2 regions of the Microbacterium limosum genome follow, and region 2 is predicted to be linked to the other one. Evidence: riboswitches for the same ligand, from Rfam matches in the RefSeq annotation. Region 2 holds a riboswitch; the other holds the start of a gene.
What was found. A riboswitch is a leader RNA that binds a small molecule or an ion and turns the genes downstream of it on or off. The one in region 2 is predicted to bind thiamine pyrophosphate.
Positions count from the first base shown of each region.

Region 1: another riboswitch for thiamine pyrophosphate. It lies ahead of thiC (phosphomethylpyrimidine synthase ThiC); the one in region 2 lies ahead of thiM (hydroxyethylthiazole kinase).

Region 1 covers NZ_CP137080.1:1,508,200-1,520,960, forward strand. The annotation lists gene RYJ27_RS07320 (MBL fold metallo-hydrolase) at 1-187, shown strand, start outside; gene RYJ27_RS07325 (PTS fructose transporter subunit IIABC) at 277-2,337, opposite strand; gene RYJ27_RS07330 (1-phosphofructokinase family hexose kinase) at 2,365-3,324, opposite strand; gene RYJ27_RS07335 (DeoR/GlpR family DNA-binding transcription regulator) at 3,321-4,106, opposite strand; gene RYJ27_RS07340 (hypothetical protein) at 4,283-5,098, opposite strand; gene RYJ27_RS07345 (hypothetical protein) at 5,192-5,422, opposite strand; gene RYJ27_RS07350 (hypothetical protein) at 5,797-6,096, shown strand; gene RYJ27_RS07355 (hypothetical protein) at 6,093-6,251, shown strand; TPP riboswitch at 6,345-6,454, shown strand; gene thiC (phosphomethylpyrimidine synthase ThiC) at 6,450-8,189, shown strand; gene RYJ27_RS07365 (ISL3 family transposase) at 8,260-9,561, opposite strand; gene moeB (molybdopterin-synthase adenylyltransferase MoeB) at 9,807-10,979, opposite strand; gene RYJ27_RS07375 (thiazole synthase) at 10,976-11,695, opposite strand; gene thiS (sulfur carrier protein ThiS) at 11,751-11,990, opposite strand; gene thiO (glycine oxidase ThiO) at 11,987-12,761, opposite strand, start outside.
Region 2 covers NZ_CP137080.1:320,167-338,881, forward strand. The annotation lists gene RYJ27_RS01560 (HipA domain-containing protein) at 1-1,115, opposite strand, end outside; gene RYJ27_RS01565 (helix-turn-helix transcriptional regulator) at 1,112-1,681, opposite strand; gene RYJ27_RS01570 (DUF1877 family protein) at 2,415-2,936, shown strand; gene RYJ27_RS01575 (DUF3375 domain-containing protein) at 2,999-4,450, shown strand; gene RYJ27_RS01580 (DUF4194 domain-containing protein) at 4,447-5,103, shown strand; gene RYJ27_RS01585 (ATP-binding protein) at 5,100-8,453, shown strand; gene RYJ27_RS01590 (DUF3322 domain-containing protein) at 8,450-9,571, shown strand; gene RYJ27_RS01595 (helix-turn-helix domain-containing protein) at 9,747-10,208, shown strand; gene RYJ27_RS01600 (hypothetical protein) at 10,435-10,632, shown strand; gene RYJ27_RS01605 (carbonic anhydrase) at 11,063-11,644, shown strand; TPP riboswitch at 11,693-11,784, shown strand; gene thiM (hydroxyethylthiazole kinase) at 11,776-12,585, shown strand; gene thiE (thiamine phosphate synthase) at 12,582-13,235, shown strand; gene RYJ27_RS01620 (bifunctional hydroxymethylpyrimidine kinase/phosphomethylpyrimidine kinase) at 13,232-14,821, shown strand; gene RYJ27_RS01625 (LacI family DNA-binding transcriptional regulator) at 14,720-15,739, opposite strand; gene RYJ27_RS01630 (hypothetical protein) at 15,840-16,802, opposite strand; gene RYJ27_RS01635 (hypothetical protein) at 16,949-17,083, shown strand; gene RYJ27_RS01640 (NUDIX hydrolase) at 17,202-17,645, opposite strand; gene RYJ27_RS01645 (SDR family NAD(P)-dependent oxidoreductase) at 17,933-18,715, shown strand, end outside.

The DNA.
Region 1 (12,761 bases), 1.2 Mb from region 2:
CTGGCTGCGTATCGGCGATGCCATGGACTTCGTGCTCGCCGTCAAGCCGCGGAGGGCGTTCGGCACCCACGACATGACCCTGTCGGTCATCGGCCGCGACATGCACCGCGCGCGCCTGCAGTGGGCGACGGCGCAGAACGGCGGCGAGTTCCTCGCCCTCGACCCCGGCGACACGATGGACATCTGATACCCACAGAACGGCGGATGCCGCGGCCTGAGAGGCGCCGCGGCATCCGCCGTTTCGGCCGGGGTCCCGCCGGTCCCCGGGGTCTGGGATCAGGCGGCGACGGTCGCGCCGACCGGAGTCAGCGCCGCCTCCTCCTGGGCGCCCTTCTTGTGCACCCACTTCTTCAGGGCGACCACGACGAGGGCCGCGACGACCGCTCCCGCGGCGATCGAGACGGCGAAGCCCCAGAACGGGTTGATCGCGAAGAACACGAAGATGCCGCCGTGGGGGGCGAGCGACGAGACCCCGAACGCCATGCTGAGTGCGCCCGTGACGGCGCCGCCGACCATCGACGCGGGGATGACGCGAAGCGGGTCCACGGCCGCGAACGGGATAGCCCCCTCCGAGATGAAGGCCGCGCCCAGCAGCCACGCCGCCTTGCCGTTCTCCCGCTCGACGGGGTTGAACAGGCCGCGCGCGAGGACCGTGGAGGCCAGAGCCATCGCCAGCGGCGGCACCATCCCCGCCGCCATGACCGCGGCCATGATGAGGAACGGCGTCGAGGAGAGGTCGCTCGTGGACGCGGCGGCGAGGCCCGTGGTCGCGAACGTGTACGCCACCTTGTTGACGGGCCCGCCGAGGTCGAAGCACATCATGAGGCCGAGGATCACGCCGAGACCGATGATCGACGCACCGGTCAGGCTGTTGAGCCAGTCGGTGAGGCCCAGCATCAGTTCCGCGATGGGGCGACCGAGGAAGAGGACCATGAGGCCGGATGCGACGACCGACCCGATCAGCGGGATGATGACGGTGGGCATGAGTCCGCGCAGCCAGCGGGGCGCCGGCAGCCGGCCCAGCCACCAGGCGATGAAGCCGGCGAGCACGCCGCCGATGAGGCCGCCGATGAAGCCCGCGCTCATGAGCACGGCGACGGCGCCCGCGACGAATCCGGGGGCGATGCCCGGCCGGTCCGCGATCGCGAAGGCTATGAAGCCCGCAAGCACGGGGACGAGGAAATTCATCGACGTGGCGCCGATCATGAACGCGACGGAGCCGAGGTACTGCCCCAGCGGACCGAGCGGCGACGTGATCCCCTCGGTCGGAAGATCCCACAGCGAGTTCTGGATGATGACGTTCGCCGCGTTTGCCGTGACCTCGTAACCGCCGAGGAGGAACCCCAGCGCGATCAGCAGACCGCCGCCGGCGACGAACGGAATCATGTACGACACGCCCGTGAGCAGCCAGCGCTTGATGCGCGAGCCGACGGACTCCTGTGCGGCGGTGGTCGAGGAGGCCTGTGCCGCGCCGGGGACCCGCTCGGCCTTCGGGTCCTTCGCCGCGGCGACGGCCTCCGCGATGAGCCGGTCGGGCTGATCGATGCCGCGCTTGACGCTCGCTCGCACGACGGGCTTCCCTGCGAAGCGCTGCGGCTCGCGCACGTCGACGTCGACGGCGAAGATCACGGCATCCGCCGCCGCGATCTCGTCGGCGGGAAGCGCCTTGTATCCGCTGGAGCCCTGAGGCTCAACGACGATGTCGACATCGTTCTTGGCGGCTGCGGCCGTCAGCGCGTCGGCCGCCATGAACGTGTGCGCGATGCCCGTGGCGCACGCCGTCACGGCGACGATCTTCGGGCGCGGGCCGGATGCCGCGGGCGTCGGAGCGGCGTCGGACTCCCCTGCCGGCGGGGTGGGGGGTGCCGAGTGCGCGGCGGCGGAGCCCTCACCGATCGCCTCCTGCACGATCCGCACGACGTCGTCCTTCGAGGATGCGGCGCGCAGCGCGCCGGTGAACTCGTCGTCCATGAGGCTGCGGGCGAGCTTCGAGAGGACGGCGAGGTGCTCCTCGGCGGCATCGGCGGGGGCGGCGATCAGGAAGACGAGGTCGGCGGGGCCGTCGTCCGCGCCGAAGTCGACTCCGGGCTTCAGGCGCGCGAACGCGAGGGACGGCTGGGAGACGGCGGTGCTCTTCGCGTGCGGGATCGCGATGCCGCCGGGAAGCCCTGTCTCGTCCTTCTGCTCGCGCGCCCACGCGTCGGCGTAGAGCGCGTCGGCGTCGGTCGCGCGACCCTGCGCGACGACCCGCTGAGCGAGGGCGCGGATGACGGCGCTCTTGTCGGCGCCGAGCGGCTCGTCAAGGCTGACGAGCCCGCTGGTGATGGTGTCAGACACGGAAGACCTCCTCTGGTCCTGCTGTGTTCACACGCCCGAAAGGGCGAGAGGGGTGAGTACGACCTCGCCGGCGGGCAGGTCGTGGGGGGTGGGGATCTGGGTGCCCGGCAGAGCGGCGGCTGCGGAGCCGTACCGGACGGCGTGACGCAGGCGTTCGGCTGGGGTGGCATCGGCAAGGTCGGCGAGCAGATAGCCGGCGAGCGAGCTGTCGCCAGCGCCGACGGTGCTCCTGACCCGGATGGGCGGGGGCGCCGCGTGGAACGCGTCATCGGCCGTGACGAGCACGGCACCGTCTCCCCCGAGCGTGATCAGGGCGGCCGCGACACGGGAGGGAACGAACGAGCGGGCGATGCGGACGATGTCCGCGAGACGACCCCCGACGTCCTCGAGGGTGACGCCGGCGAGCTCCGCGAGCTCGTCGTCGTTGGGCTTGACGAGGTCGGCGATGCCCGCGTCCACGACCGCCCGCAGCGCCGGTCCGGACGTGTCGACCGCGATCCTCGGGGCCGCGTCGCCGAGCTCGCCGCGGATGGCGCGCGCGACGTCGACGTAGAAGTCGTCGCCGGGGCCGAGGGGAAGCGATCCGGCCAGCACCGTCCAGGAACCGTCGCGGGACGCTTCCACCACCGCCGCGATGAGGGCGCGTCGTTCGCCGGGGTCGAGCTCGACGCCCGGAAGGTTGATCTTCGTCGTCGTGCCGGCGGCATCCGTCAGCGCGATGTTCGCGCGGACATGACCGTGGACGGCGACAGTCCGGGTCGGCAGGCCCGTCGCGCGCAGGATCGGCCCGTAGGGGTCGTCCTCCGACAGGGGAAGCACCGCCAGCGTGGGAACTCCCGCCGACGCGACCGCACGGGCGACGTTGATGCCCTTGCCCCCCGCATCCTCCCGCGCCGACAGGGCCTGCTGCACGTCGCCGGGCACGAGCGGCGCCTCGAGGGCGATCGTGCGGTCGAGGGCGGGGTTGGCCGTGAGGGTGACGATCATGCCGTCCACACCTCCACGTCGGCGGCGGCGGCGGCATCCGCCACGGAGACCGGCACTGGAGCGTCCGTCACGATGACGTCGACCTCGTCGATCCCGGCGAAGCGCACGAGGAACTCGTCCCCGATCTTGCTGGCGTCGGCGAGCACGACGACGCGGCGGGCCGCACTCACGATCGCCCGCTTGACGGCCGCTTCGTCGGGGTCCGGCGTGCTGAGGCCGAATTCGGCGGAGAGCCCGTTGGTGCCGAGGATGGCGACGTCGGGCCGGAGCTGTTCGATCGCGCGCACGGTCTGCGAACCCACGGCGGCGGCCGTGAGCCCGCGCACCCGCCCGCCGATGATCGTCACGGGCACGTCGCTGCGCGCTCCGAGTTCGAACGCGACCGGCACCGAATGCGTCACGACCTCGGCCCGCGCCCCACGCTCCCGCAGGTGGGCGCCGAGTTCCCGGGCGAGGGCTGCCGTCGTCGTCCCCGCGTCGATGTACACCGAACCGCGGAACCCGTCGGCGATCGCATCCAGCGCGCGGCGGGCGATCTGCAGCTTCTCCGCGCCGCGCACCTGATCGCGGTCGGTCACGGCGGTCTCGTTCGTGCTGCCGCGCTCCGCGGAGACTGCTCCTCCGTGCACCCGTCGGAGCGACCCGGATCGCTCCATCGCGTCGAGGTCACGACGGATGGTCTCGGTGGTGACCCCGAACGAGCGCGCGAGGGAGACGACGGAGACCCGCCCGTCCTGCGAGAGCTGGCGCTCGATCGCCTCGTGGCGCTCCGTCGCGTACACACCGACCTCTTCTCTGCGGCTTCGTGGTTGCCCACACGGTACAACACAGTCCAACAGAAAACAACGACGCAAACCAAGATCGATGAATAGACGCCGCGCACCGCGGCGCGGCCGGACACCGCGGCGTTGCGGAGTGGTGGTCGGACGGACGCACCGGACGGGGGCCTTCGTCGCGATTACGCGGCGGCGTCCGTCCCGTCGCCGGATGCCGGGGCGACCGTCACCTCCACGACGTCGCCGGCGAGCCTCAGTCGAACGATGCTGCGCTCCGGGAGATCGGGGAACTCGTCGGGCAGTCGGATGCCGGGGAAGATCGGGATGTCGAGGATGACGTCCAGTCCGGGCGGCGCGCACTGCAGGGCCCACAGCTGACGCTCGGATGCGACGGCGAGGCATCGGCCCGCGCCGTCCGCCGTGCGCGCCGAGAGAATCTCCAACCCGCCGAACGTCTCGTGCGAACGCACAGAGGCGGGGTCGATGGCGTAGAAGTCACGCGGGTTCGTGTTCAACTGGTCCACCACCGCGGCCGACGGCTCGCCCGCCGGGCGGAGGACGGCGGTGGAACCGAGCCCCGTGAGCGAGGGCAGAACCGCGCCGCCGACCACCACGATCGCAAGCGTCACGACCGCCGCGACGACGACGCGCCCGCCGATCCGGTCGATCAGCCCGCGCTTCGCCGGGGCCGGGGACGCCGGCTCCGGCTCCGGCTCCGGCTCCTCGACGGTCGAGCCGGCGTCGTCCCGGGTGTCCTCGATGGGCTCGCCGTCCGATCGCCCGCTCTCCGGGGCGGATGCCGCGCCGGCGTCGCTTGCGGGCGTCGACGCGTCGACGCGTCCACCGCCCGCCCCTGTGTCGGCGGCGCGGAGGGCCGCCTCCAGTCGGGAGAGCCGCTCCTGCGCCGCCGGGTCGTCGAGGATATCGGCATCCGGTCCGTAGGCGCGGGCGCGCAGCTCGGCGAGCTCCTCGCGCTCGCTGCGAACCCCGTCATCCATCGCGCCCCATTATTCCCGCCCGTGCCGGCGCACGGGCGGGAAGGGGTCACTTCGCCGCGGACTCCGGCTGCGTCCGACGGTGCCGCGCCAGGATCAGCCCCGCGCCGGACACCAAACCGACAGCCGCTTGCCGAGCAAATGGTCGGTGAGCGTGAGAGACGCACCCGTCGCACCGGCGAGCTTCTCGCCGTCCGCGAGCCACTGATACTCGTACAAATCGGGTCCCGGAGCGGGCCCCCGCAGGATCGTGGCCGACAGGGTCTCGCCGACGAGCGGCTGCCCCGTGACCGACACCTGCACCGTGGTCGCGAACGTCCCGAGCACGACACCGGTCGGTAGGACTCCGAGACGGCTCCGTCGATCGGCGCGCCGTCGGCGTACCACTGATAGGCGTAGCTCGCCGGAAGAGGCGTCGCCTCCTGAGTCACCTCGGCGGAGAGACCCGCACCCACCGCCGCCTCGCCCGCGATCCGCACCGCAGACGGTGTGCGGTACTCGCCGGGGGAGATGTGCGAGGCACCGCCCGCCGTGCCCACGCCGCTCGCACTGTCATATCCGGCACGAACGGCGGTGACGCGCACCGTGACCTCTGCGCCCACCAGTTCCGACGGTACGTCGAATACCGAGCTCGTCTCGCCCGGAATCTCCTCGCCGTCGGCCATCCACTGATACGAGTAGGAGTCGGCGACCGGATCGGCGTGCCCGGAGATCGCCGCCGTCAGGGTGGCGCCCACCGACGGCTCTCCCCCGACGATGACCTCGCCCACACCCTCCACGGCAGCGTCCAGAGCGCCTTCATCGTCCTCGAGGCCCGGCTCGGGTCCGTTCTGCCGCGCCTCGGAGAGCGGGAGGCGGACGAGGTCGGCGCGATCGTGCAGGACCTGGCGCGCTTGCGCGACGGGGAGATCCGCACCCTGTCCGCGGCGCTCGCGCTCAAGCACGGCGGGGCGAGCGAGCTCGCAGTGCGGTCTCGGCCGAGGGACGAGAGGTCACGGTGACGGTCGACAACAACGGCGACGCGCCCCCCGCGGCCTTCGAATCGTCCGGACTCGCCCGCCTTCGGCAGAACCTCCCGTTGGCGGAGGGCCGGATCACGCTGTCACCGGGCGGTGACCTCGGCGGCGCCCGGCTGCGCGCGACGCTGACCGTCTGATTCGGAATCGTGCGGCTGTTCGCCGGCCTCATCCGCCCCACGCTCCTTGCGTCCCGCCGGGGTGCTCGCGTTCGCGCGGTCCGATAAGGTGGTCATCATCCACACGGGAGCCCTTCGCAGGGGCTGAGATCGGGCTGACGCGGCCCGCGACCGTTCGAACCTGTCCGGGTAATGCCGGCGAAGGAAGTAGGACTTCTGATGACCGATTCATCGCACTCGCTCGCCTATCTGCATGACGAGGAGCACGGCATCCGTGTACCCGTCACGATGATCGCGCTCGAGGACTCCCCCGGTGCCGTCCCCAATCCACCGCTGACGGTGTACCGCACTGCCGGGCCCGGCAGCGACCCGCTGCAGGGGCTGCAGCCCGTGCGAACCTCGTGGATCGAGGCGCGCGGCGACACCGAGGCATACGACGGTCGAGAGCGCAATCTGCACGACGACGGACGGGCGGCGCTACGCCGCGGGGTTGCGTCGGCGGAGTGGCAGGGCGCGAAGCGTCGCCCCCGCCGCGCTCTGCCGGGGAGAACGGTCACCCAGATGCACTATGCCCGCGCCGGGATCGTCACCCCCGAGATGCGCTTCGTCGCGCTGCGGGAGAACTGCGATGTGGAGCTGGTGCGCTCTGAGCTCGCCGCGGGCCGGGCCATCATCCCGAACAACATCAATCATCCCGAATCCGAGCCCATGATCATCGGGAAGGCGTTCCTGGTGAAGATCAATGCGAACATCGGCAACTCCGCGGTGACCAGCTCGATCGCCGAAGAGGTGGACAAGCTTCAGTGGGCGACGCGGTGGGGCGCCGACACGGTCATGGACCTGTCCACCGGCGACGACATACACACCACGCGGGAGTGGATCATCCGCAACTCGCCGGTGCCCATCGGCACCGTGCCGATCTACCAGGCCCTCGAGAAGGTGGACGGCGACGCGAGCAGGCTCACGTGGGAGATCTTCCGCGACACGGTGATCGAGCAATGCGAGCAGGGTGTGGATTACATGACGATCCACGCCGGCGTGCTGCTGCGCTACGTGCCGCTCACCGCTGATCGAGTTACCGGCATCGTCTCGCGCGGCGGGTCGATCATGGCCGGGTGGTGCCTGGCGCATCATCGGGAGAACTTCCTGTACACGCACTTCGACGAACTGTGCGAGATCTTCGCTCAGTACGACGTCGCATTCTCCCTCGGCGATGGACTGCGGCCGGGGTCGACGGCCGACGCGAACGACGCCGCGCAATTCGCCGAGCTCGACACTCTCGCCGAGCTGACGAAGCGGGCGTGGGCATACGACGTGCAGGTCATGGTCGAGGGGCCGGGGCATGTCCCACTCCACCTGGTGCGGGAGAACGTGGAGCGGCAGCAGGAACTCTGCGACGGTGCACCGTTCTACACTCTCGGGCCTCTGGTAACGGATGTCGCGCCCGGTTACGACCACATCACGTCGGCGATCGGGGCGACCGAGATCGCCCGATACGGCACAGCGATGCTCTGCTACGTGACGCCCAAAGAGCACCTGGGTCTGCCCAACAAGGACGATGTCAAGACGGGGGTGATCACGTACAAGATCGCGGCGCACGCCGCAGACCTCGCCAAGGGCCACCCCGGCGCGAACGAGCGCGACGACGCCCTGTCGAAGGCGCGCTTCGAGTTCCGCTGGCGGGATCAGTTCGCCCTCGCCCTGGACCCCGTCACGGCGGAGCAGTTCCATGACGAGACGCTGCCGGCGGAACCGGCGAAGACGGCGCACTTCTGCTCGATGTGCGGGCCCAAGTTCTGCTCGATGCGCATCTCCCAGGACATCCGCGACCGGTTCGGCGACATGTCCGAGCAGGAGCGGATCGTCGGCATGCGGGAGAAGTCCGCGGCTTTCCGGGACTCCGGTGGGACGGTGTATCTGGAACTGCCCTCCGTGCGCGAGCAGGCCAGCCGGCCGTGACCGCCCGCGTCTTCGCCGAGTACATCGGCGGGATGCTGGAGCGCCCTCGCGCCAAAGAGGCTCTTCGGAATCAAGGGTGTAGCGAGGGTCTGAAACCTCCGGCCTCGAGCAGGCTCCTGGCTGTGTAGTTCGCGAGGTTGCGGAAGCCGAGCGCGGAGCCGCGGAGATGCTCGAGTCGGCCGTTGATCGCCTCTGTCGGACCGTTGCTCGTGCCGGGCAGGTCGAAGAACGCGAGGACGTCCGCGGCGCGCTGCTTCAACGTCCGACCGAGCCGGCGAATCTCGGCCAGCATCGCGGGGACGCCGCTGCTGACGGAATCGATCACCGACCGCATCATCTCCTTCGCCTTCTTCTTGTCGGGTTCGCGGTAGGCGGCGACGATGCGCTGGTAGATGCCCCAGGTCGCTTCGACCTCGACGTGCTCCTCGACCGCGAACACCGCGTCCAGCCGTGCGGTCTGCTTCTCGGTGAGGAAGCTCACGCCGGTGTGGAGGGTGCGGCGGACCCCGTAGAGCGGGTCCCCGGCGTGACCGCGGTGCCCGAGAGTGTCCTGCTGAACCCTCTGCCGGGTCCGGTCCAGGGCGTCACCGGCGAGCCGGACGACATGGAACGGATCCATCACCGGGACCGCGTCGGGGAGTTCCTCGGACGCGGCGGTCTTGAACCCACTGAACCCATCCATCGCGACCACTTCGATCTGCTTCGACCACTCCTTGGGCCGGGCGGCGAGCCACTGCTTGAACACCGCCTTCGACCGACCCTCGACCATGTCCAGCAGCCGTGCGGGACCTGTCTTGTTGCGGGCGGGCGTGAGGTCGATGATCACGGTCACGTACTTGTCACCGAACCGGGTGTGACGCCAGACGTGCTCGTCGACGCCGATCGTGGTGACGCCGTCGAACCTGGCCGGATCGTCGATCAGCCGCCGCTTGCCCTCGGCGAGGATCGCGGTGTTCGCGGTGTGCCACGACACACCCAGGCCTGCCGCGGCGCGGGAGACGGTGAGGTGGTCGACCACGATCGCCTTCAGCGCCCACCCGACCCCGCCGCGGGAGATCTTCGCCCGCGGCGCCGCCGCGTTCGTCGTGTCCTGCCGCCAGGTGCGGCGGCAGTGGCCGCACCGGTAGCGGCGCACCCGCACCAGCAGCGTCGTGGGCCGGTGACTGAACGGCTCGTGCGCGAGCGGACGCGTCACGGTGTCGCGCGGCACGCCCTCGGCGCCGCACTTCCGACACCACGGGTCATCGTCAACGACGCGGCACTCGAGTACCGCCCGGTCGGGCTCGATCAACTGGCCGATGGCTTCGAGGCCGAGCTCATCGAGACGGCAGAACGTGGTCAGGTCAGGGGTCGCGAACGTAGGGTGGTGCAAGTCGAGGTCTTCCGGCAGATGGGCAGTGTGAGAACTTCCATCCTGGAAGACCTCGACGTCTATCCACGAACCAGCCGCCGACCCTCGACTACACCCTCAACTGCGAAGAGCCGCCAAAGATCCCCTGGTGCGGTGACCGACGAACGCCGTCGTCACCGACGTCACCGCGAACGCCCGCCTCGCCATCGGCGCCTCCCCGCGATGGTCGACATCCCCATCGCTGGGAGGCGTTCAGGTCGAGGTCGTCAGTGCGACTGGAGGGCCCATCGGTCGAATCCCCCGTCGAGGACACGCACATCCGGGTGCCCGGCGGCCAGGAGAAGTGCCGCGGCGGCACGCGCACGCGGTCCCGCCTTGCAGTAGACGATGATCGGACGATCGTCGGGAAGCGCGACGAAGCCGGGCCCGTCGGCTCTCAGCCGACTGAGTGGCGCGGAGCGAGCGCCCGAGATGTGTTCTCGGGAGTATTCGTCGGCCTCTCGGACGTCGAGAAGTTCGAACGGCGCCCCACCCGACGAGCGCTCTCCCAGCGCATTGCTCAGCGTTTCGACGTCGATGAGTGCGTTCCCCGGATCCTGATCACTGCACGAGTCCCCCGGAAACCGGTCGCCGGTTACCGCTCCCGCACCGCGGTCGGGGTCGGGGTCGGGTACGACCATGAACTCCCGCCACGTGGCGTCCGCGAGGTCGAAGGTGGCGAGTCGCCCGAGCAGGGTTCGCCCCGTGCCGGTGATGAGCTTGATCGCCTCGGCGGCCATCAGCGAGCCTGCCACGCCGCAGAGAACACCGAACACGCCTGCTTCGCCGCACGAGGGGGCGGACTCGCGGGGAGGTGCGTCCGGGTAGAGGTCGCGGTACGTCGGGCCGTGAGTGCTCCAGAACACACTGACCTGGCACTGAAATCGAAGGATCGACCCCCACACGCACGGCTTCCCGGTCACCGTCGCGGCATCCGAGACGAGGTAGCGGGTAGCGAAGTTGTCCGTCCCGTCGACGACGACGTCGTATTCCTCGAACAGTCCCGTAGCGGACTCCCTCGACAGTCGCAGCGGGTGGGTGCGCACCTTCACCCGCGGGTTGACCGCGGTGACGGCGTCGCGTGCGGAGTCGATCTTGAGGCGGCCGATGTCATCGACGCCGTGCACGATCTGACGCTGGAGGTTGCTCGCCTCCACGACGTCGTCGTCCGCGACCCCCAGCGTGCCGACCCCGGCAGCGGCGAGGTAGAGGAGGATCGGGGAACCGAGCCCGCCGCCGCCGATGACCAGCACACGCGCGTTCTTCAGCCGCCGCTGCCCCGCGACCCCGATCTCGGGGAGCAGGATGTGGCGGGAGTACCTGTCGATCTCCTCGGGCTCCAGTCCCGGAGCCGGCGCGACGAGCGGCGGCAGCGAGGCGCCGTGCGGTGTCGGTGTCATAGGTCGGGCCGTCCTTCCATGGCCGAGGAGGCTCGGGCCGCGGTGCGCCGCGGGATCCGGCCCGACAGGCGGGCGAGTCGACCGGCGATCACGGCGTGGCGGAAGGCCGTCGCCATGCCGACCGGATTTTGCGCGCGCGTGACCGCTGTGGCCAGCAGTACGGCGTCGCAGCCGAGCTCCATGGCGAGGGCTGCGTCGGATGCCGTGCCGATCCCTGCATCCAGCACGATCGGAACGCTGGCGCGTTCGACGATGAGAGAGATGTTGTGCGGATTGAGGATGCCGAGTCCCGTGCCGATAGGGGCACCCAGGGGCATGACCGCGGCGGCGCCGAGCTCTTCGAGCCGCAGGGCGAGTGCCGGGTCGTCGTTGGTGTACGCGAAGACGACGAAGCCCCGTGCGACGAGCTCCTCTGTGGCCTGGGCGAGCTCGGCTCCGTCGGGAAGGAGGGTGTCCTCGTCCGCAATCACCTCGAGCTTGATCCAGTTGGTCGACAGCGCCTCGCGTGCCAGTTCTGCGGTGAGCACCGCCTCCCGTGCGGTGAGGCATCCTGCCGTGTTGGGAAGCAGGCGGATGCCCTCGTCGCTCAGCAGCCGGAAGAGAGAGCCGGTCGTCGACGGCTCGTGCCGGCGCATCGAGACGGTGGTGAGTTCCGTGCCCGAGGCCCGCAGCGCCTCACCGACACCGGCGTGGCTGGGTGCGCCGCCGGTCCCCATGATCAATCGTGAGCCGAGAGCGACGCCGTCGATGTGCAGAGTGTCGGTGGCCACCTCAGCCTCCCTGCGTGGCGCTGACGATCTCGACCGCGTCGCCCTCGGCGAGACGCTCGTGCGCCCACCGTGCGCGAGGGACGACGACGGAGTTGACGGCTACGGCGATGCCCAGAGTCGTGCCGGCGGGGAGGGCTCCGTCCGCCCCGATCCGAACGCCGAGGATCCCTTCCACCACGTCTGCGACCGACTGCGGAGCGGACGTGTGACGAGGTTGGCCGTTGACGGTGATCGTTGTCATCGGTGGGTCCCTTCTGCCGTTTGATCGGCCTGAGTGGTGAATCGATCGGGACGGAACGCGTCCCAGCGGTGATCGGGGTGGCCGTCGATGAGACCCAGGACGATATCCGCCGCGAGCGGCGCGAGAAGGACCCCGTGGCGGAAGAAACCCGTCGCCACGGTCAGTCCGGCCACGGCGGCGCCGCCTCGGCCCAGAACGCGCCCCAGGAGGGGTGCATTGTCCGGCGTGCCCTGTCGCGCCCTGGCCGTCGCCTCGATCAGCGACAGCTCCCCCACCGCCGGCACCACCTGCTGTGCATCCCGAAGGAGCCGGTGAACGGCCCCCGCGGACACCGCATCCACTCCGTCCTCGCGCTGCGTCGCACCGACGACGAGGGTGCCGTCGGCGCGGGGTACCAGGTAGACGCTCTCGCCGTGGACGAGGGCGCGTACCGTGCTGTGAAGCAGCGGCCGGAGCCGGTCGGGCACCCGGAGCCTGAGGATGTCGCCGTACACGGGTCGCAGCGGCAGGTCGAGACTCCCCGGAACCCCGTCGACGACGCTCGCTCCAGCACCGTTGGCGAGCACGACCTCCGCCCCGACGACCTCCGTCCCATCCGAGAGCCGGACGCCGATGACAGGTGAGTCGTCGTCCGCCCGGTCACGATGCAGCAGCGCTACCGCCTGCTCACGCGCGATACCCACCTGACGCCCTTCCCCGTCCTCCCTCTGGAGCCGGTCGAGCAGGCTGGCCGCGAGCATCCGCGGGTCGACCTGGTGGTCGCCCGCCACG
Region 2 (18,715 bases):
TCGGCTTCGAGGCGTCGGATGCTGTCGGCGTTGAAAGTGCCGAGAGTGTTCGCGCCGTCGACGGCGATGGCGAGCTCGACGTTGTCGAATACGGCAGGGTCGTGCGCGAGGACTTGCTCTCGCTGCGTGAACGGGAGCGAGGTGTTCAGGTCGTAGAAGGGGGCGAGCACGCTGCGACCGGGCACGTGGGTGAGGGAGTAGTTCTTGGAGTGGCCGTCGTTGTGGCCGATGATCCAGGAGAAGACGTGCAGCTTCGCGAACCGCTCCTTGGCGGTCCTGGCGTCGACGGCGCTGAGGTTGCGGTCGAAGACCGTGAAGATGTCGCGGTAGCCGGGGCCGCCATCGGACTCATACTTTTGAACGTGCGAGGTCCCGGTGGCTTGCGCGAGGTCTTCCTGGTGGAGTCGGCCGATGGCGCCGTTGTTGTCGAAGCGGTCGAAGCGTTCCACGATGAGGACGTGCTCGCCGTCGAACTCGGCGATCACTGATGCGGCCGCATCGATCCCGAGCAGGCGCGCGACCTGCAGGGTGATGTGCTCGGTGACGTCGGAGCCGGGCAGTGGCTGGATGCCTGGTTTGAAGATGTGTGTCGACGGCTGCCGCCCAGACGGCTCGAACCACTGGTCGTTGCGAAGGGCGAGCGCGAACTTTCCCTGAGCGCCGCCGAGGGAGAACCCTTGTTCGACGGCGCGATGCTGTAGCCAGTCGGAGTCGTCTCGACGGATCTGCCGGATCCGGTCGCCGATCTCGTTCTCGGTGAGCGGCGTCAGGTTCTCCTCCTGCCTGGGTGATGTGCCTGCAGGGTAGAACTCGAGCGCGCCGGCGACATCGGCGCCGTAGACGGAGAGCAGATCGAAGGTGCTCTCGCTGGTCAACTTCGCTTCCCGCGCCCAGCGGGAACGGACGTCGGCGCGGTCTGGCAGGAGGTTGCCGAGGAATCGCTTGGTGTCGTCGTTCCCGAACGGGGTGGAGACGACGGGAAGTGTCACGGAGATGGGGACGGGGCTGTCCGATGCGACGTACTCGGGCAGGTAGCGCAACTGCAGGTTCTCGCCTCGCCGGGTGATCGTGCCGACGTAGGCGTCGTAGAGGTACACGTCGAGGGTGCGGATCATTCGATACCTGCGGCATGTGGGTCGGCGCCCGTTTGGGCCTCAGCGGTGGTCGGGGAGCCGGCTTCCACCGCTCGCGGCGGATTGTTGAGGACGGAGCCAGGGATGGTGAGACGCTCGGTGAGTCCGCGGGCGGCTGCGCGGGCGGAGGCAAGTGTTGCGGGATCGAGGTTGGCCTCGATCTGCGTGAGGATGCCAGAGGTGTCGATCTGGGGGAGCGAGCCAGTGATCTGCTTGTTGAGCGCTTCGAGCATCCCCGAGTCGATCAGTGGTGTGATGCGCGTGGTGAGTGCGTCAGCCGCGGCCTGGGCGGCACCCCTCGTGGCGACTGCGACGGGAGCAGTAGTGCGGCGGTCGGTGGTGGCGTCCAGGTGGATGCCGAGGTGATCGATGATGAGCAACACCGTATCGAAGGAGGTGCCACCGTTGCCGCGTTCGAGGCGGGCGAGGGACTGACGAGTGATGCCGACGGCGTCGGCGACATCCTGCTGGGTGAGGTTCCGCTGGGCGCGGGCGTTCTTTACCAGGCGGGCGAGGTCTGATGGTGTCTGCAACTTCACGTCGATCACCCCAATTTATGTTAGAAAAATAGCACCGCAAGTCTTCGGTAGAAAAATCTACCATCGTAGTGGATGTACTGTAAATAGCACATCCCAACGATGTGCCAAAAATGCAACATGTTTGGGCATCGTGCCTGGGCATCGCCTCGCGGAGCCTGGAACACCGACCTCGGTCGCCGCTGCCATGAGGCTTCCCTCGGTCGACGCGATTATGGTTGAGAGGTGGTTCCCGTCAGCGCGATTGGCGCGGCCACGTCTGAGCGCCGGCAGAAGATCCGTGAAGACCGAATCCGGGTTGCGGCGGGGGTCCCCCAGGGGTCCCCGAGCATCCCGTGAACGCCGATGATCGCGTGGCTTCCGTGGATAGCGTGCGTCACGAGTTGCACCAAGCGCTCCGAAAGCAGCCTGATCAAGCCCGGATTGCGCGGAATCTCGCGGAATCCGGACCAGTGAGCTTGCCGGGCCGATTTGGCCCATTTCGACCCTGCTAAGGTGGAGTCCCCTCACGGGGACCGAGGGTTCAAATCCCCCGCTCATCAACCTGCTCGTTTGAAGTCGTCGAGGGGTGAAGAATCCGCGTGTCCGCCAGGGAGGGCGGGGGGCGTATCCCTCGGTCTCCAGGGGGCCATGCGAACGCCTCCACTGCGGCCTCCGTTCCTCCACAACGGCGGATTCGGGCGCGCCGTCCCCAGCCCGTCGGATGTCGCGATCGGAGCGACGTCCTCGTCGGGATGCTGGCCGCATGGGAATCCGCTACTACGCATATGCCTTCGATGCCGACCTTGCTCAGCAGGCGGTCGATGACCCGCACAGCATCCTCTCCAGCGATCCGCTCGCTGACGCGTGGGGCTTGGAGCCGCACGCGAGCGTGAGTATCGCGACGTTCGAGCAGGTCTCGCCGAAGCGCGACATGCTCTATCTCGACAAGGCATGGTCCGCCCTGCAATCCCTCACGTGTCCGACGACCGATGTTCCCGACGCAGGCTCCTGCTACCGGATGTTCGAGGGGGGCGTAACGATGCATGGGCTCGGGTGGGACCCGTGGGTGAGGACGATCCTCCCGGCGGAGATGCCGGCGATTCGGGACGACCTCTGTGCGATCGACGAGGACCAGGTGCGAACGTGGGCGCGCACCTGGCGCAGCCGACACGGAGCCGACGATGACGACGAGCTCCGCTACGTCCTCGACTACCTCACGCGGGCACAGGAGTTCGTCGAGGCGCTCGCGACAGACGGTCGCGGGATGGTCTACCTCATCGGGTGACTCGGTCCGAGCTATCCGCCGCCGCGTCAACGGATGTCGGTGTGTTCCTTCAGAATGGACGCGTGCCCGCCGTCGCCCAGGTTCTCGAGCTCGCCCAGCTTGCGGAGCGCGATGCGGCGTGGAAGCTGCTTCGAGCCGACAGTGCACCCGTGGTCGCCGGTCTTCTCGGCACCCATCTGGGTGGAGACGAGCGCCGCGTCGACGCTGAGGAGCTGTACGAACGGATCGATGCCGACCTCGAGCGGCTCCGTGCGCAGGGGCTGGTCTTGCCGCTGACAGCGAAGGGGTACTGCGGGGAGTGGCGATCGGCCGGTTTTCTGGTGCGTCGGCCGTCATCGGAAGCGCGGGGTGAGACGCTCGAGCTTTCCCCGGATGCGATCGCCGGGATCCGCTTCTTGCAGGGGCGTGCCGCCCCGCGTTCGCGTGTGACCGAGTCTCGGCTTGCGAGTCTTGCGGCGCAGGTCCGTCGCCTCGCGATCGACACCGATCCTGATGTGTCAGCGCGCATCGCACTGCTCGAGGAAGAGATCGAGTCGATCGGGCGGCGGATCGAGAGCCTGCGTTCGGGTGACGAGACCGCGATCGACGAGGACCGGGCGCTCGAGCGCGCTCGCGATGTGTTGGCGCAGGCGGCGGACGTGCCGGACGACTTCGCTCGGGTTCGGGCCGAGTTCGAGACGTTGAATGCGTCCCTGAGGGCGAAGATCGTCGAGTCCGATGTCTCTCAAGCATCGGTCGTCGACGAAGTCTTCCGCGGCATCGACCACATCTCCGACTCCGATGCCGGCCGCAGTTTCGCCGCCTTCTCTCAGCTCGTGCTCGACCCTGCACTCGGGGTCGCGTTCGAGGCCGACATCCGCCGCATCCTCGACCGCGGATTCGCTCGCGACCTCACCTCGGATGAGCGCCGAGCACTGCGCTCCTTCCTCACCACGCTCAAGGGACGAAGCGCCGAGATCCACGATGTCATCACCCTTTTCGCCCGGGCGCTCCGCCGCTACGTACAGTCGCAGGACTACCAGCGCGACCGGGTGCTGAGAACTCTTCTGCGGGAGGCTCAGCACGCGGGGGTGGAAGCCGCCGCGCATACGCGCCCTTGGTATCCGACATCTCTCACGCTGGATCTCTCTGCTGTCGCGCTGTCAAGCGTCGGGGCAATCGACCTTCACGATCCCGCCGAATTCGCCGCCACCGAAGAAGTCGTCACGCAGACGGCATCCCTCGCGAGCATCGAGGAGCTGCGGGCGATTGCTCGCGAGACCGAGATCGACTTCGACGAGCTCACCCGGAACGTCAACGACCTGCTCGCCGAGGTGCCATCGTGCACCGTCGCAGATGTCCTTGCTCGATACCCCGCAACGCAGGGGGCCGGCAGCGTGATCGGACTTCTCTCGATTGCTGCCGAGCAGGGCACCGTTGACGATGAGCCCGAGGTACTCGCTTGGCAGGGCGCCGACGGAGTTCCGCGTGCCGCGATCGTCGCCGCGCACCGATTCACTGGAGCGGTGACATGACCGAACAGACTGCGGATGCCGTTTCCGACGAGCACACTGGCCTCTGGCGTGGCGACGCCGGCGAACTCCCCGATCGCACGCGGCGGGTCTTGCTGCGTCTGGTGCGCGGCCCATACCTTTCCGGCGCGCGCGAGGCACAGCTGTGGGCGGTGCTGCTGACCGACGAGGCTGTCATCCGCTCCCGGCTCGCCGACCTGTTCCTCGAACTGGTCATCGATCGCGACAACGAGTTCGCCTTCGTCCGCAACGCTCCATCCGACGAAGCCCCGAAGGCAGTGCGATCTGAAGCCTTGACGTTCCTCGACACCGCAATGCTGCTCGTCCTTCGCCAGACGCTGCTGAGCGAGGAGGGTCGTGGTCGGGTGATCGTCGGGCAGACCGAGGTGTTCGAGCAGCTCGCCGTGTTCCGCACCCCGGACCGCGATGAGAAGGACTTCGCGAGCCGCGTCAACTCGTCGTGGAACAAGATGCAGAACAAGCTCCGCGTGCTGTACGCCGTTGGCGATGACCGTGCCGAGATCTCGCCCGTGCTCCGACTGCTCGTCGACGCCGACCAGATCCGCGCGATCACATCGGAGTACCACCGGATCGCCCGAGAGGGCGGAGGAGAATCCGTTGCCCCGTCGACGGATGCCGAGGACGAGACAGAATGACGATGCTGAGCTTTCCCACCGACGAGCCGGAAGTCGATCCGACCAGGCCCGGCCAGTGGCGCCTCGCCCAGATCGAACTCGTCAACTGGGGTACGTTCGCTGGCCACGTCGCCGTGGACCTCGCGCGTGCCGGTCACCTTTTCACCGGCGCATCGGGATCAGGCAAGTCGTCGCTCCTCGACGCGATTGCCGCAGTCATCACCCCCGACAAGTGGCTACGCCTCAACGCGGCAGCTCAGGACGGCGCTTCCCGGCAGAGCGATCGGACGCTGATGAGCTACGTGCGTGGGGCATGGAGCAAGGAAGCAGACGAGACCGCCGATCGGGCCACCACGACGTACCTGCGCTCGAAGGCAACCTGGAGCGGTGTCCTGCTGCGCTACGAGAATCTCCGCGACGAACCGGTCGTCCTGCTGCGGGTGTTCCACGCACCCGGCACGCGCACCGAACCGAGCGCGTTGAAGGACGCGCGGATCTTCACCCGCGGTTACGTGAAGCTTCTCGACGTGAAGCCGCACGTCGAAGGCGGAATCGACGCGCGCCGCATGTCGAAGGCCTTCCCCGACGCGTTGATCACCACCGGCGGGAGACACGGACGCTTTCATGAGCGCGTCATCCGTCAGTTCGGCTTCCGTGGAGATGCGACGCTTCAGCTTCTTCACAAGACACAATCAGCGAAGAACCTCGGCACCCTCGACGCGCTGTTCCGCGGGTTCATGCTCGACCAGCCGGGAACCTTCGCGCGGGCCGAGACCGCCGTTGAGCAGTTCACGGAGCTCGATGCCGCGCACAAGCACGTGGTCGACCTGAGGAAGCAGGCTGATGCGCTCCGCAAGGTCGACGAGGCGATCACCTTGTTCGACCTGGCCGGAGCCGAGATGGCGGCGATCTCTGATCTGCACGACGCCGTCGAGCCCTTCACTGCGGGACTCAAGCTTCGGCTCGCGAAGGATGCCGCAGGCCCGGCGCGCGCCGTGCTGGCGCGCGCCGAGAGCGAGCTGAGCGACGCCGTGCGGGAGCAGCGGTTGGCAGGCGAGGCGCTGGAAACCGCGAAGGCGCGGGTCCGGGACGAGGGCGGCGCGCGCGTAGAGCTTCTGCAGGAGCGGATCGACAGTGCGCAGCGTTCCGAGGACATCACTAGGCAGTATCGAGCTCAGCTGACCGCAGAGCTGATGCGCATCGGCGCACCCATGCCCGAAGACCCCGAGCAGTTTGCGGAGCTCCTTGCCGCGGCCGTCACCGAGGTTGCGCGCGACATACCCGCTGTGTCGTATGAGGTGCGTGACGCCGCGAGTCAGGCGCGTAAGGCGCTGGACGAAGTCACCAGGCAGATTCAGGCGCTGAGAGACCACCGGAGCAACCTCGACGAGAAGCTTCTGAGCGCACGACGATTCCTTGCGGACGCTGTCGGTGTGCCGGCATCGACATTCCCCTTTGCCGGCGAGCTGATCTCGGTCGCCGAGCAGCACTCCGCTTGGCGCGGCGCGGCAGAGCGAGTGCTCGCTCCGTTTGCGTCGACGCTCCTCGTGCGGGACGAACATCTTGTCGCCGCACGTCGGGCAGCCGACTCGCGAACACTCGGTGTCCGGCTCGTCGTCGAAGCGGTCCCGCACACCGTCGATGAACCGCGTCGCCCCAAGGATGCCCGCTCACTCGTTCATCGCCTCGCGGTGAGCGATGGGCCCTTCGCGTCCTACGTCCGCAAGCGCATCGCCTCCGAGTTCGACTACGCCTGCGTTTCGCACCCCGACGAGCTTGATGACGTCGAGCGTGGCGTCACGATCGGTGGCCTGGTAAAGCGCAACTCACGCAGGTATGAGAAGGACGATCGTCACGAGGTCGGTGATGCCACTCGATGGGTGCTGGGCGGCGACACCCACGCGCGGCTCGAGGCATTGCTTGAGCGTCGTCGGGAAGCGATGGCGGCGATGGAGGAAGCATCCGCCCGCGACGCCGAGGCCGACTCGTTTCGTCAGGACGCTGTCAGTCGGCGCGACGTCTTCACACGCGTATCGACGTTCAGCTGGGACCAAGTGGACCTCGCATCCGCGATGGCGGTCACCTCGGCCCAGCGCGACGATCTCCGGGTGCTCACCAGCGAGTCGGGGACGCTCCGCGAAGCACAGGGGGCCGCGGAGCGAGCGACCCGGCGACTGGACGAGGCGAACGAGAAACACGCACGGTCGCTCGGAGCCCACGCTGTCGCCCGCAATCACGTCGAGAGCATCGCGGCGCAGGTCGCCGAACTCGAGGCCACCCCATATGCACCGGTCGAGGAGCGGATCGCCGACGCCCTCGAAGGCCGGTTCCGAGCCGAGCGACGCTCCGTGAACCTGGAGACGGTGGACGAAGTCGCGCGAAAGGTGCAGTCGGCACTCTCGAAGGAGAAGGACGCCGCGGCCGGCCGCGCAGCGGATGCTGAGGCCAGCTTCGCCGGGCGCGCCGCCGAGTTTCGGCTCGGGTGGCCCGCTGCATCTGCAGAGTTGACTGCTGACATCCGTGACCGCTACGGCTACCGGGAACTGCGCGAAGGCATCATCGCCCGCGGCCTGCCCGAGAAGGAGTCCGAGTTCCGCAAGCTGTTGCGGGAACGATCGCAGGACGTCGTCGCACACTTGCTCAGCGATCTCCGCGACGCCCCGGGTCTCATCCGTGAGCGAATCCTCCCCGTCAACGCATCTCTGGGGCGGTCCCCGTTCGAGGGAGCGGACCGCTTCCTCGAGATCGATGTGAAGACGACGCGGGCCCAGGAGGTCGACGAGTTCCTCACGGACCTCCGCCGCATCGTTGAAGGCAACTGGGCCGACGAGTCGGCCGCCGGTGCCGAGCAACGATTCGCCGTGCTGCAGCGCGTAATCGGTCGACTCGGATCCAAGGACCGCGTCGACATCGACTGGCGCAACCGGGTGCTCGACACGAGGCTTCACGTGAGCTTCCTCGCGCGGGAGAAGGACGTCGCCGGCCGGGTTGTGCGGGTGTATGACTCCGCAGAGGGCTTGTCGGGTGGTCAGCGGCAGAAGCTCGTCATCTTCTGCCTCGCGGCAGCGCTGCGGTACCAGCTGACTGAAGAAGAGGACGAGGTTCCGAGGTTCGGGTCGATCGTGCTCGATGAGGCGTTCGACAAGGCGGACAGCCGATACACGCGCAACGCGATGGAGGTGTTCCGCGAGTTCGGATTCCACATGGTCCTCGCGACACCGCAGAAGCTGCTGCAGACGCTCGAGCCGTACGTGGGCGCGATCACGTCGGTATCGAACCCCGACCGCGACGCCTCACGGCTGGCGAACGTGGTGTTCTCGGTCGATGAGACTGAGGTCGCCACCCCGCCGCACGCGGAGTCGCGCGCGTGACCAGGCTTGTCACACCATCTGACCTGCGCGCGCGGGCGAAGAAACTCTTCGACCGCGATGCACGCACCTGGGCCGCCGAGCAGCAGACCGATGTGGTGCTCGACGTTCCGTTACGCCCGCCAACGGAGCGGGAGGCGCTGGACGATCTCGATCGGGTTCGACAGTGGGTCGACGCCTGGCGCGGTGTGAGCGAGGATTCGGGTATCGAGCTCGAGTGGGTCGTCCGCCATTGGTCACGCATCGGGTCGCAGGAAGTCCCCGTACGCGCGGTGCTGCGCGGTACGGATTCGATCGCTCGAGCGGCGGGCGAGGCGGATGCTTGGCGACTTCTGGTGGCGCGACTTGACGAGTTGCGGGGCCTGGCAGGCTCCGATGTCGGCGGCGTGCTCCGCGCCCATGGCCGCGCGATCGCCGATCTCGATGGCGCCGATTTCCACAGGCTCGTCCATGTGCTGGCCTGGTTGCGCGAAAACCCGGAATCGGGCCGCCTGGTGCGGGAACTGCCGATCCGCGGCATCCACACCAAATGGATCGAATCTCGCCGCGGACTCGTGGAAGCGTTGCATCGGGCGGGAACCGGAGCGCCCGAACTGGGCCTTCGCGAGCCGTCACCGCTCATACGGATCCGTGCTCTCGATCCGTCGCTCTCGTTCCAGGGGCTCACCGATCTGTCGGCGCCCGTCGACGACCTTGCGGCGAGCACGATCCGACCCGAGCGCGTGTTCGTATTCGAGAACCTCGCCACCCTGCTCGCGATGCCCGATGTGCCCCGAGCCGTAGCAGTGCATGGTGGCGGTCACCGCGTCGATCTCGTCGCCCGCCTCCCGTGGGCGCAGACGGTCACCTACTGGGGCGATCTCGATTCGCACGGATTCGCCATACTCAACCGACTTCGATCCAAGGGAGTGGACGCAACGTCGGCATTGATGGATATGGATACTCTGTTCGATCACCGTGATCTGTGGGGGATCGATCCCGATCCCAACGTCGGCGTGTTCGAGCTGCTCACGCCTGATGAGCGCGCGACTCTCCAGGCGATGAGCGCGGAGGGCAACATACGCCTCGAGCAGGAGCGCATTCCGTGGAGCTTCGCGCTCGCGCGGCTCGGGGTGTGTTGACGACGCATCTGATCGTTGCCCCAGCACGCGCCTATCGACCTGTCGGTGACGCGTGGTACCGTAATCGCAACAAACGCAATCTCCTGCGTTTACGTGTATTGGGGTGATTTCTGTGTCTCGCGCTGCAGTTGTTGAAGAGACGTACCTTCCCAGCAGTGGAGTCGAGCTTGCCCCGGTGCTTGACTTCCTCGCCGCCCATGAGGCCGCCGGCCGGGCTCTTCCCGAACCAAGGTACTTCCTTGCCGGGGCGCGTCCAGGTGACCAGGTCGAGCTTCCGGAAGAGGTCTACCTCGCACTCCGCAAGATCGTGGACGCAATGCAGAGCGGGCTGGCCGTGTCAGTTGTACCCCAGACAACACGGCTCACCACCCAGCAGGCAGCGGATCTCCTGAACGTGAGCCGCCCGACCATCGTGAAGCTCCTCGACGAGGGCGAGATCCCGTTCGAGAAGGCGGGAACGCACCGACGCATACTCCTCGCGGATCTGCTCGACTATCGGGAGCGCCGGCGGGAGCGGCAGTACGACATCCTCGCCGCCACACGCGACTCCGTCGGCGAAGACAACATCGAGCAGACGCTCGAGCACCTCAAGGCGGCGCGGAAGGCGGTCGCGGCGAGGCGGGCTGCCCGACTCTGACCTCGCAGGCTGACAGGATGGGGGCGTGTTCACGGCGACTCGCCGCGATGCGGCGAGAGTTCGCCGACGCGGAGGCCGAAGGCTGGGAGCCGCTCGAGGGCACGTTCGGGGTTCCCGATCCGGACGACGAGCATGTGGTCGCCGCGGCCGTCATCGCGGGAGCCGGAGCGATCGTCACCGAGAACCTGAAGGACTTCCCTCCAGGCAAGATTCGCCGGGCATTCAGGTGCTCAGCGCCAGGGATTTCGCGAAGAACACTGTCGCGCTCAACCCAAGGCATGCGCTCGCCGCGGTGCAGGAGATCGCGATTCGTTCCGGCCGCTACGGTGCAGCGCTCACCGTCGAGGAGATTCTCGACACCTTGCGAGATCGATACGGCATGATCGAGGCCGTCGAGATGATGGTCGAAGCTGCATCCGCGTAGTCTCCAGATCGCGCGACAGAAGGGCGGTGCAGCCACCTGATCTCGCGCCGAATACCCGCCACGTTTCTGCCACGAATCGAACCCGGCTCACCTGATCGAGGAGGATGTCCGCCACGTCAGAAACCGCGGAATCATGCGGTTTCGACCCGTCTCGGTTGCCGTCGGCGCGATTTCACATCCCTCCGTCTCACCTCCGTCTCCGCCATTCGTCTCCGCCATTGTCTCCGCCGTTCTTGTCCAGCTCTGGGGCCTTCTTCTGCGGCGCTGCCGCCGGTCCACGGCGGGAGCGTCCGGGCGCGGACTCTTCGATCGTGGTGTCGCGTGGGAGCGCGTCGTCACTTGCTGTCACACTGTTGCCCCTCTCGCGCACGGATCTAGCCTGATAACACCGCGCGCGCCCGCCGCGGGTCGTCTATCCCGAGGAGTTGCCATGACCGTGCTGTCTGAAGTGCTCGAAGCGAACGGCCGCTACGCCGACGCTTTCGGAGACAAAGGCGAGCTCGCCCTGCCGCCTGCGCGGGGTTTCGCAATCCTGACGTGCATGGACGCGAGGCTCGACCCTGCGAAGTTCGCCGGCCTCAGCGAGGGCGACGCGCACGTCATCCGCAACGCCGGGGGGCGTGCTTCCGACGACGCGATCCGATCGCTCGTGATCTCGTACAAGCTTCTCGGCACGCGCGAGTGGTTCGTCATCCATCACACCGACTGCGGCATGGAGTTCTTCACCGACGAGGTCATGCGCGGGCTTCTGGCCAGCAGCCTCGAGACGGCTGTGCTCGGTGAGAAGGGGTTCTACGACGTCGGTGAGGGACCGGGCTCGTCCGAGGCGAAGTACATCGACTGGCTGACGATCTCGGATCAGGCGGCCAGTGTGACCGAGGACGTCACGCGCATCAAGGCGCACCCCTTGGTCCCTGCGCGCATCGCGGTCTACGGCTACATCTACGACGTCAAGACCGGACGCCTCACCGAAGTGCCCGACGCGACCGCCGCAGGGCGCGCCACGGCATGAGCTCGGCGCTCCCGCCCTGTTGCGGATTGCGGGTAGCGTGAGAGGTAACCACGTGACACGGGGTGCCCCGCGGGGCTGAGATCACACCCGTCGAACCTGATCTAGTTCGTACTAGCGAAGGGATGTCGCGCATGACGCGCACGCCAGGAAACCTGCTCGATTTCACCTGCTCCGCCCTGGACGGGGTGCGCGCACACGTGCCGCTCGTGCAGTGCATCACCAACAGCGTGGTGGTCAACGTCACAGCCAACGCCCTCCTCGCGCTCGGCGCGTCGGCGGCGATGGTCGACATCCGGGGGGAGGCGGGCCCGTTCGCGGGAGTCGCCTCCGGACTCCTCGTCAATCTCGGCACGCCGACGCTCGAGCAGCGGGAGGCGATGCTCGAGGCGGTCACCGCCGCCAATGCGGCCGGCACGCCGTGGGTGCTCGACCCGGTCGCGGTCGGCTCGCTGCCGGTGCGCACGCCGCTCGGCCACACCCTGCGAGATCTGCGCCCGACCGTGGTGCGCGGGAACGCCTCCGAGATCATCGCCGTGACCGGCTCCGGAGCGGGCGGGCGCGGTGTGGACGCCTCCGACGGGGTGGATGCCGCCGTGTCGTCGGCGCGGTCGCTGGCGGAGCGCACCGGGGGAGTGGTCGCGATCTCCGGGCCGGTGGACGTCGTCACCGATGGGCGCGACCTCGTGCGGATCGCCAACGGCGACGCGCTGCTGACGAAGATCACCGGCGGTGGGTGTGCGCTGGGCGCGGTGATGGCGGCGTTCGCTGCGGTCGACGACGACCGGTTCGCGACCACCGTCGCCGCGATCACCGTGTACACGGTCGCCGCGGAGCTCGCCGCCGCACGCGCCGCGGGGCCGGGGAGCTTCCAGGCGGCGTTCCTCGACGCTCTCGCCACGGTCGACGGCGACGCCCTGCGCAGCAGGGCGGCGTTGACGTGAGCATCGACCTGTCGCTCTATCTCGTGACCGACTCGCGCCTCGCCGAGGCGGCCGGCCACGATCTCGTCGAGCTCGTGCGCGCAGCCGCGGAGGGCGGTGTGACGGCGGTTCAGGTGCGGGACAAGGACGCTTCCGTCCGGGAGTTCCTGGACACCGTGCTGCGGATCTCCGATGCGCTCCCCGCCGGGGTCGCGCTGCTGGTCAACGACCGGGTCGACGTGTTCCTCGCCGCTCGTGCCGCCGGGGCCCGCGTCGAGGGCGTGCACGTCGGCCAGTCCGACCTCCCCGCGCATGCGGTGCGCGAGCTGATCGGCGCGGAGGCCGTGCTCGGGCTGAGCGCATCCACGCCGGAGCAGCTCCGTCTCGCGGCGGCGGGGCCCGCCCGGGTCGACTACGTCGGCATCGGAGCCGTGCACGCGACGACGACGAAGAAGGATGCGCCCGAACCCCTCGGCCTGGGCCGATTCGCCCGGCTCGTCGCGGCGAGCCCCCTGCCCGCGGTCGGCATCGGCGGGGTCACGAGCGCCGATCTGCCCGAGATGCGGTCGGCGGGCGCCGCCGGAGCCGCCGTCGTCTCGGCGATCTGCTCCGCCCCCGATCCCGCGACCGCCGCCCGCGAGCTGCGCGCGGCCTGGGGAGCGGCATCGTGACGGCGCCCCGGCGGATGCCGCGGGTGCTGAGCATCGCGGGAACCGACCCGACCGGCGGCGCCGGCATCCAGGCGGACCTGAAGAGCATCGCCGCCAACGGCGGGTACGGCATGGCGGTCGTCACCGCCCTCGTCGCCCAGAACACGCTCGGCGTCCGCTCCGTGCACGTGCCGCCGGTGGCGTTCCTCGCCGAGCAGCTGGACGCCGTCTCGGACGACGTGACGATCGACGCGGTCAAGATCGGGATGCTCGCCAACGCGGAGGTCATCCAGACCGTGGGGGATTGGCTCGATCGCACGCTCCCGCCGGTCGTCGTGATCGACCCGGTGATGGTCGCCACCAGCGGCGACCGCCTCCTCGACGAGGAGGCCGAGCACACGCTGCGCGCTCTGGTCTCCCGCGCCGATCTGCTCACTCCGAACGTCCCCGAACTGGCCATCCTCGCCGACGAGCCCGCCGCGACGGACTGGGCGGCGGTCGTGGCTCAGGCGAGCCGCGTCTCCGCGCGATACGGCGTGCGCGTCCTCGCGAAGGGCGGGCACCTCGCCGGAGCAGCACTGCCCGACGCGCTCGTCGACGCGAACGGTGACACGGTCGAGGTCGTCGAATTCCCCGGCATCCGCATCGACACGACGAACACGCACGGCACGGGATGCTCGCTGTCCTCCGCCCTGGCCACCCGTTTTGCGCGCTCGCGGGACTGGAGCGGAGCCCTCCGGGAGTCCAAGCGGTGGCTGGCCGAGAGCATCCGTCATGGCGCCGAGCTGGAGGTCGGTGCCGGACACGGTCCGGTCAGCCACTTCGCGGGGCTCTGGGAGCGCGGCGGCGTCGCCACCGACCCCACCCCGGCCGAGGTCGAGGCCGAATGGTGGGAGAGCACCCGCGAGATCCGGCGACGCATCGACGAGCTGCCGTTCGTCCGGGGCCTGGGGGACGGCACCCTCGACCGGCAGGCGTTCCTCAGGTACCTGGGGCAGGACGCACTCTACCTGCGCGACTACTCCCGAGCGCTCGCCGAAGCCAGCCGTCTCGCCCCGACACCCGAAGAGCAGGCGTTCTGGGCCGGAGCGGCGCAGTCGGCGATCGCGGCAGAGCTGCAACTGCACGAGAGCCAGCTTGCGCCCGGCACACTCGAGGACGTTCGACCCAGCGAGACCACGACGGCCTATCTGAACCATCTGCTCGCGTGCGCCGGCCGAGGGGACTATGCGGTGCTGATCGCCGCGCTGCTGCCGTGCTTCTGGCTCTACCAGGACGTCGGAGCCCGGCTGCATCCGCTCTCACATGCCGAGCATCCGTACCGGTCCTGGCTCGACACCTACGCCGACGACGCCTTCGAGGCCTCGACCCGCCGCGCGATCGACATCGTCACGCGAGCCGCGGCGGGAGCGCGGGAGGCGACGCGCGTCGCCATGCGCGAGGCGTTCCGCGTCTCCTCCGATCACGAGCATGCGTTCTTCGCCGTCGCCATCGCCCCGGCATCCTCATACGGGTCCGGTGCTGGCGCGTGCGATGAAGTCGGGGATGCTGTGCAGTTCGGTGGAGGGGGGCGCTCCGCGGAGGATGTCGAGCAGCGCGCGGGCTGACTGCGCGCCGTAGCTCAGGACATCCCGCCGCATCGCGGAGAGGCTGGGACTCATCCTCTGGCAGAGCAGCGAATCGTCCCACACCATGAGGGAGATGTCCCGCGGCACCTCGAGTCCCCGATCCACGAGCGTGGACAGGACGGTGATCCCGACGAGGTCGTTGTCGCACAGGATGACGGTCGGTCGCACCCGCTGATCGAGCAGCCGGTGGGTGAGGGATGCCGCGGAGCCCGGTGTCGCTCCGAGCTCGAGGATCGTCGGGTCCGGCAGGCCGGCGTCGCGGAGGGCCGCGAGCATCGCCGCGGTGCGGTTGTGGCTGTGCAGGAGCGTCGCGGGCTCCGTGATCCGGGCGAAGTGCCGGTGGCCGAGCGAGGCCAAGTGGGCCACGGCATCCCGCATGCCCGTGTCGTCGTCGGTCCACACGGACGTGACCGAGGCGCTGTCGACGGGGCCGCCCGCGACCACCGTGGGCAGTCCCAGCTCCTCGACGAGGCGGATCCTGGGATCGTCGGTCCGCGGGTCCAGGAGCAGGACGCCGTCCACCGCCCTCCGGGCCCACCATTTCTCGAGCGTCGACATCTCGGTGTCGACATCGGGCACGACCTGCAGCGTGAGGGAGTGGCCCTCGCCCGACAGCACTTCGCTCACCCCCGCGGTGAAGGAGCCGAAGAACGGCTCGGTCGCCACGACCTCGGCCGAACGCCCGATCACCAGGCCGATCGTCTCGGTGCGCGTCGACGACAGCCGCCGCGCCGCGTCGTGCGGGGACCAGCCGAGGCGGGCCGCCACCGCGAGGATCCGGCCCCGGGTCTGCGTGGAGACCCCGGGGCGATTGTTGAGGGCATACGACACGGCCGCCGTCGATAGGCCCGCCTCGCGTGCGATGTCGCCGATGCGCGGGCGTTCTGCGCGATTCAGCGTTGAATCTTAATCGGTCAAGTGCTTCGGTGGAAGATCAGACGATCACGGTGGAGCCGAGCGCGAGCGGCCGCTGCGGCGTCGGGGTTGCGAACGTCGGCTACGCGCGGGACCCGGTGTCCGGGTCGTTCCGGGCGGTCCACGCCGCTCCCAGCGTGAACTGGCTGGAGGCGCCGAAGTAGCGCATGGCCTCGTCGATGCGGCGCCGGCCGGTGCGTGGACTGAGCCCGAGTGTCTGCGCGGCGGCCTCCACGGTCATGCCGCGGCTGAGGAGTCGCAGCATCGGGTCCCAGGCGTGCTCGTCGGTGCGGACGGGGCGCGACTGCGTCCAGAGCGACTCGAACGCCCAGTGCAGCACGGTGGCGAGGGCGCTCGTGCGTGCGCCGACGACGGTGGTCGGGTCGGGATCGCCCCAGATCTGGGGGAGGGCGACGATGTCGTCGTCGATGATCCAGAAGAAGCTCGGCGGGCGCGGATGCACGCGGATGAGCGTGCCGGTGGCGAGCTCGTTGTCGATGTGCCACTGGTTCTCGGGCGCCCGGGCATCTTCATCTGACAGGATGACGCGGACCCGGTGCTCGTCGCCGGCCCGTGCCGCCCAGAAGGTCTCGGCGTACTCCAGGCCCGCCGCCCGCAGCACGCCCGTCGCGGGGATGCAGAGGTCCGCCGATCGCGGCGCGTTGCGCGAGGACTGCAGCCGCCACATGTCCGCCAGCGCCCACGGCCCTTCGATGACGTCCAGGGGCAGGGAGGGCGATTCTCTGCCGTTCGTCCAACTGCTGAGAAGCTCGGGCAGGTCGGCGATGAGCTCCTTCGAGCGCTGCACCGACTCCTGCAGCGATCGCACCCCCTCGTCCAGGGTGTGCTGGAGGGCGTCCGCCGCCGCGAAGTCCGGGCGTCGGTAGACGAGCTCATCGCCGATGACGTTCAGCAGCCGCATCTCGGCCAGCTGCTCGAGCGGGCCGTGAAGTTCTGCGGCGGCGACGCCGAGCACGGCCGCGAGGTCGGCGGGGGTGGTCGGCCGTTCCCGCAGAGCCGCTGCGAGCACGTCGAGCCAGCTCACGTTCGCTGTCGATTCGAAATCCACGCACGTCTCCTGGCCGTCTTGTGCCACTGGCAGCATCCGCTCCCGCTTCCGTCGATAGTGTCACGACGGAACGCCAGGAGCCCAACCGACATGTGCGGGCTCGAAGTGGGAGGAGACGGCGAGTGAGCGAGCAGCAGGCGCAATCGGATCGGAAGAAGTGGACGGCGCGGCGGGTGATTGTGCTCGCCCTCGTGATGGCGGGCGCGGGCACCGCCGCGTACTGGGTGTCCTATCTCGTGTTCGTCAACCTGGGCTGACCGCCCGCGGCCGCGAGGTGATCGCCGCGAGGATGCATCACGCCACGGTCGATGGAATCGCGGGGATGCGGTTCTTCGAGACGGGCGATCGGCGCTTCGCGGCCCGCGCATGCCACCGTCAACGACGTGCTTCTCGCGCCCGGGACGCCGTGTCGGGGCCGGGCAGGAAGTACTCGCGGGCGAGGGGCGCGACATCCACCCCGCCGGCGTCGACCGCGCCGATCCAGCGCAGCTCCGCGATCTCGGCCCCGACCCGCGGGCGCTGAGAGCCGAGCGACGCCTCGAACACGTCGGCGACGACGAGGAAGCCCGGCTCGTTGGCGGCGGCAGCCGTGAACCGTCCGAGGGGGCGCAGGTCTGCGGCGTCGACCCGCACGCCGAGCTCCTCCTCGAGCTCACGGCTGAGGGTCTCGGACGGGGTCTCGCCCGGTTCGGGCTTGCCGCCGGGCTGCATGAACGCGGTCGTGCCCCCCTTGCGCACCACGAGCAGCCGGCCGGCGTCGTCTCGGATGACGGCCGCCGACACGCGGATGCGGCGGGGCTCGGGCTGCGCGGTGCTCACCCGGGCACGCTAACAGGCGCGGGCCGGTCGACACCCCCGCGCGAACGGTCGCGACGAGCCGCGCGGGGTGCAGGCGCGCGGCATGTCGCGACCGTTCGCGGGAGAGGCGGGGCGGGATGCCGCGGGGCGGCGACGTAGAATCGTGTGTGCCCGACGAGACTTCCGTGACCGCCGACACGCCGCGAAGCGGCGCCGCCGGACCGCCGCCGACCGGCGCCGCCGGACAGCCGCGAAGCGGCGAGGTCGGACAGCCGCGAAGCGGCGAGGTCGGGCAACCGCCGAGCGGCATCGACCCCGACGAGCTCGCGATCACCCTGAAGGTGCTCGGGGGCATGGCCTCTGTCGACCAGGCCCACCCCGACTACGTCGCCGTGCGTCGCGCGACCGCCGCGATGTTCAAGGCCGTGAAGAAGGTGCGCCGGCGCGAGATCCGCGAGGCGATCGCGACCGCCGACCGGGCAGTGGTCGCCGCGACCGCGACGGGGGCGCCCGACCGCATCGACGACGAGACCCGCGGCATCCCGATCAGTACGTCCACGACGGCGCCGACGGCGGGCACGCTGCTCAAGGCGCGCGGCTGCTACATCTGCAAGCAGCCGTACACGCTCGTCGACGCGTTCTACCACCAGCTGTGTCCCGACTGCGCGGCGATGAGCCACGCCAAGCGCAACGCCCGCACCGATCTCACCGGGCGTCGCGCGCTGCTCACCGGCGGTCGCGCGAAGATCGGCATGTACATCGCGCTGCGCCTCCTGCGCGACGGGGCCCACACGACGATCACGACCCGCTTCCCGCGGGACGCGGTGCGCCGCTTCAGCAGCCTGCCCGACGCCCCCGAGTGGATCGACCGGCTGAAGATCGTGGGGATCGACCTGCGGGATCCTGCGCAGGTCATCGGCCTGGCCGACGACGTCGCCGCGGCCGGCACGCTCGACATCCTGATCAACAACGCCACGCAGACCGTCCGGCGCTCGCCGGGGGCGTACCAGCCGCTCGTGGATGCCGAGCTCGCGCCGCTGCCGGAGGGTCCGCTGCCCGAGCTGGTGACGTTCGGGCACACGAACGACCGG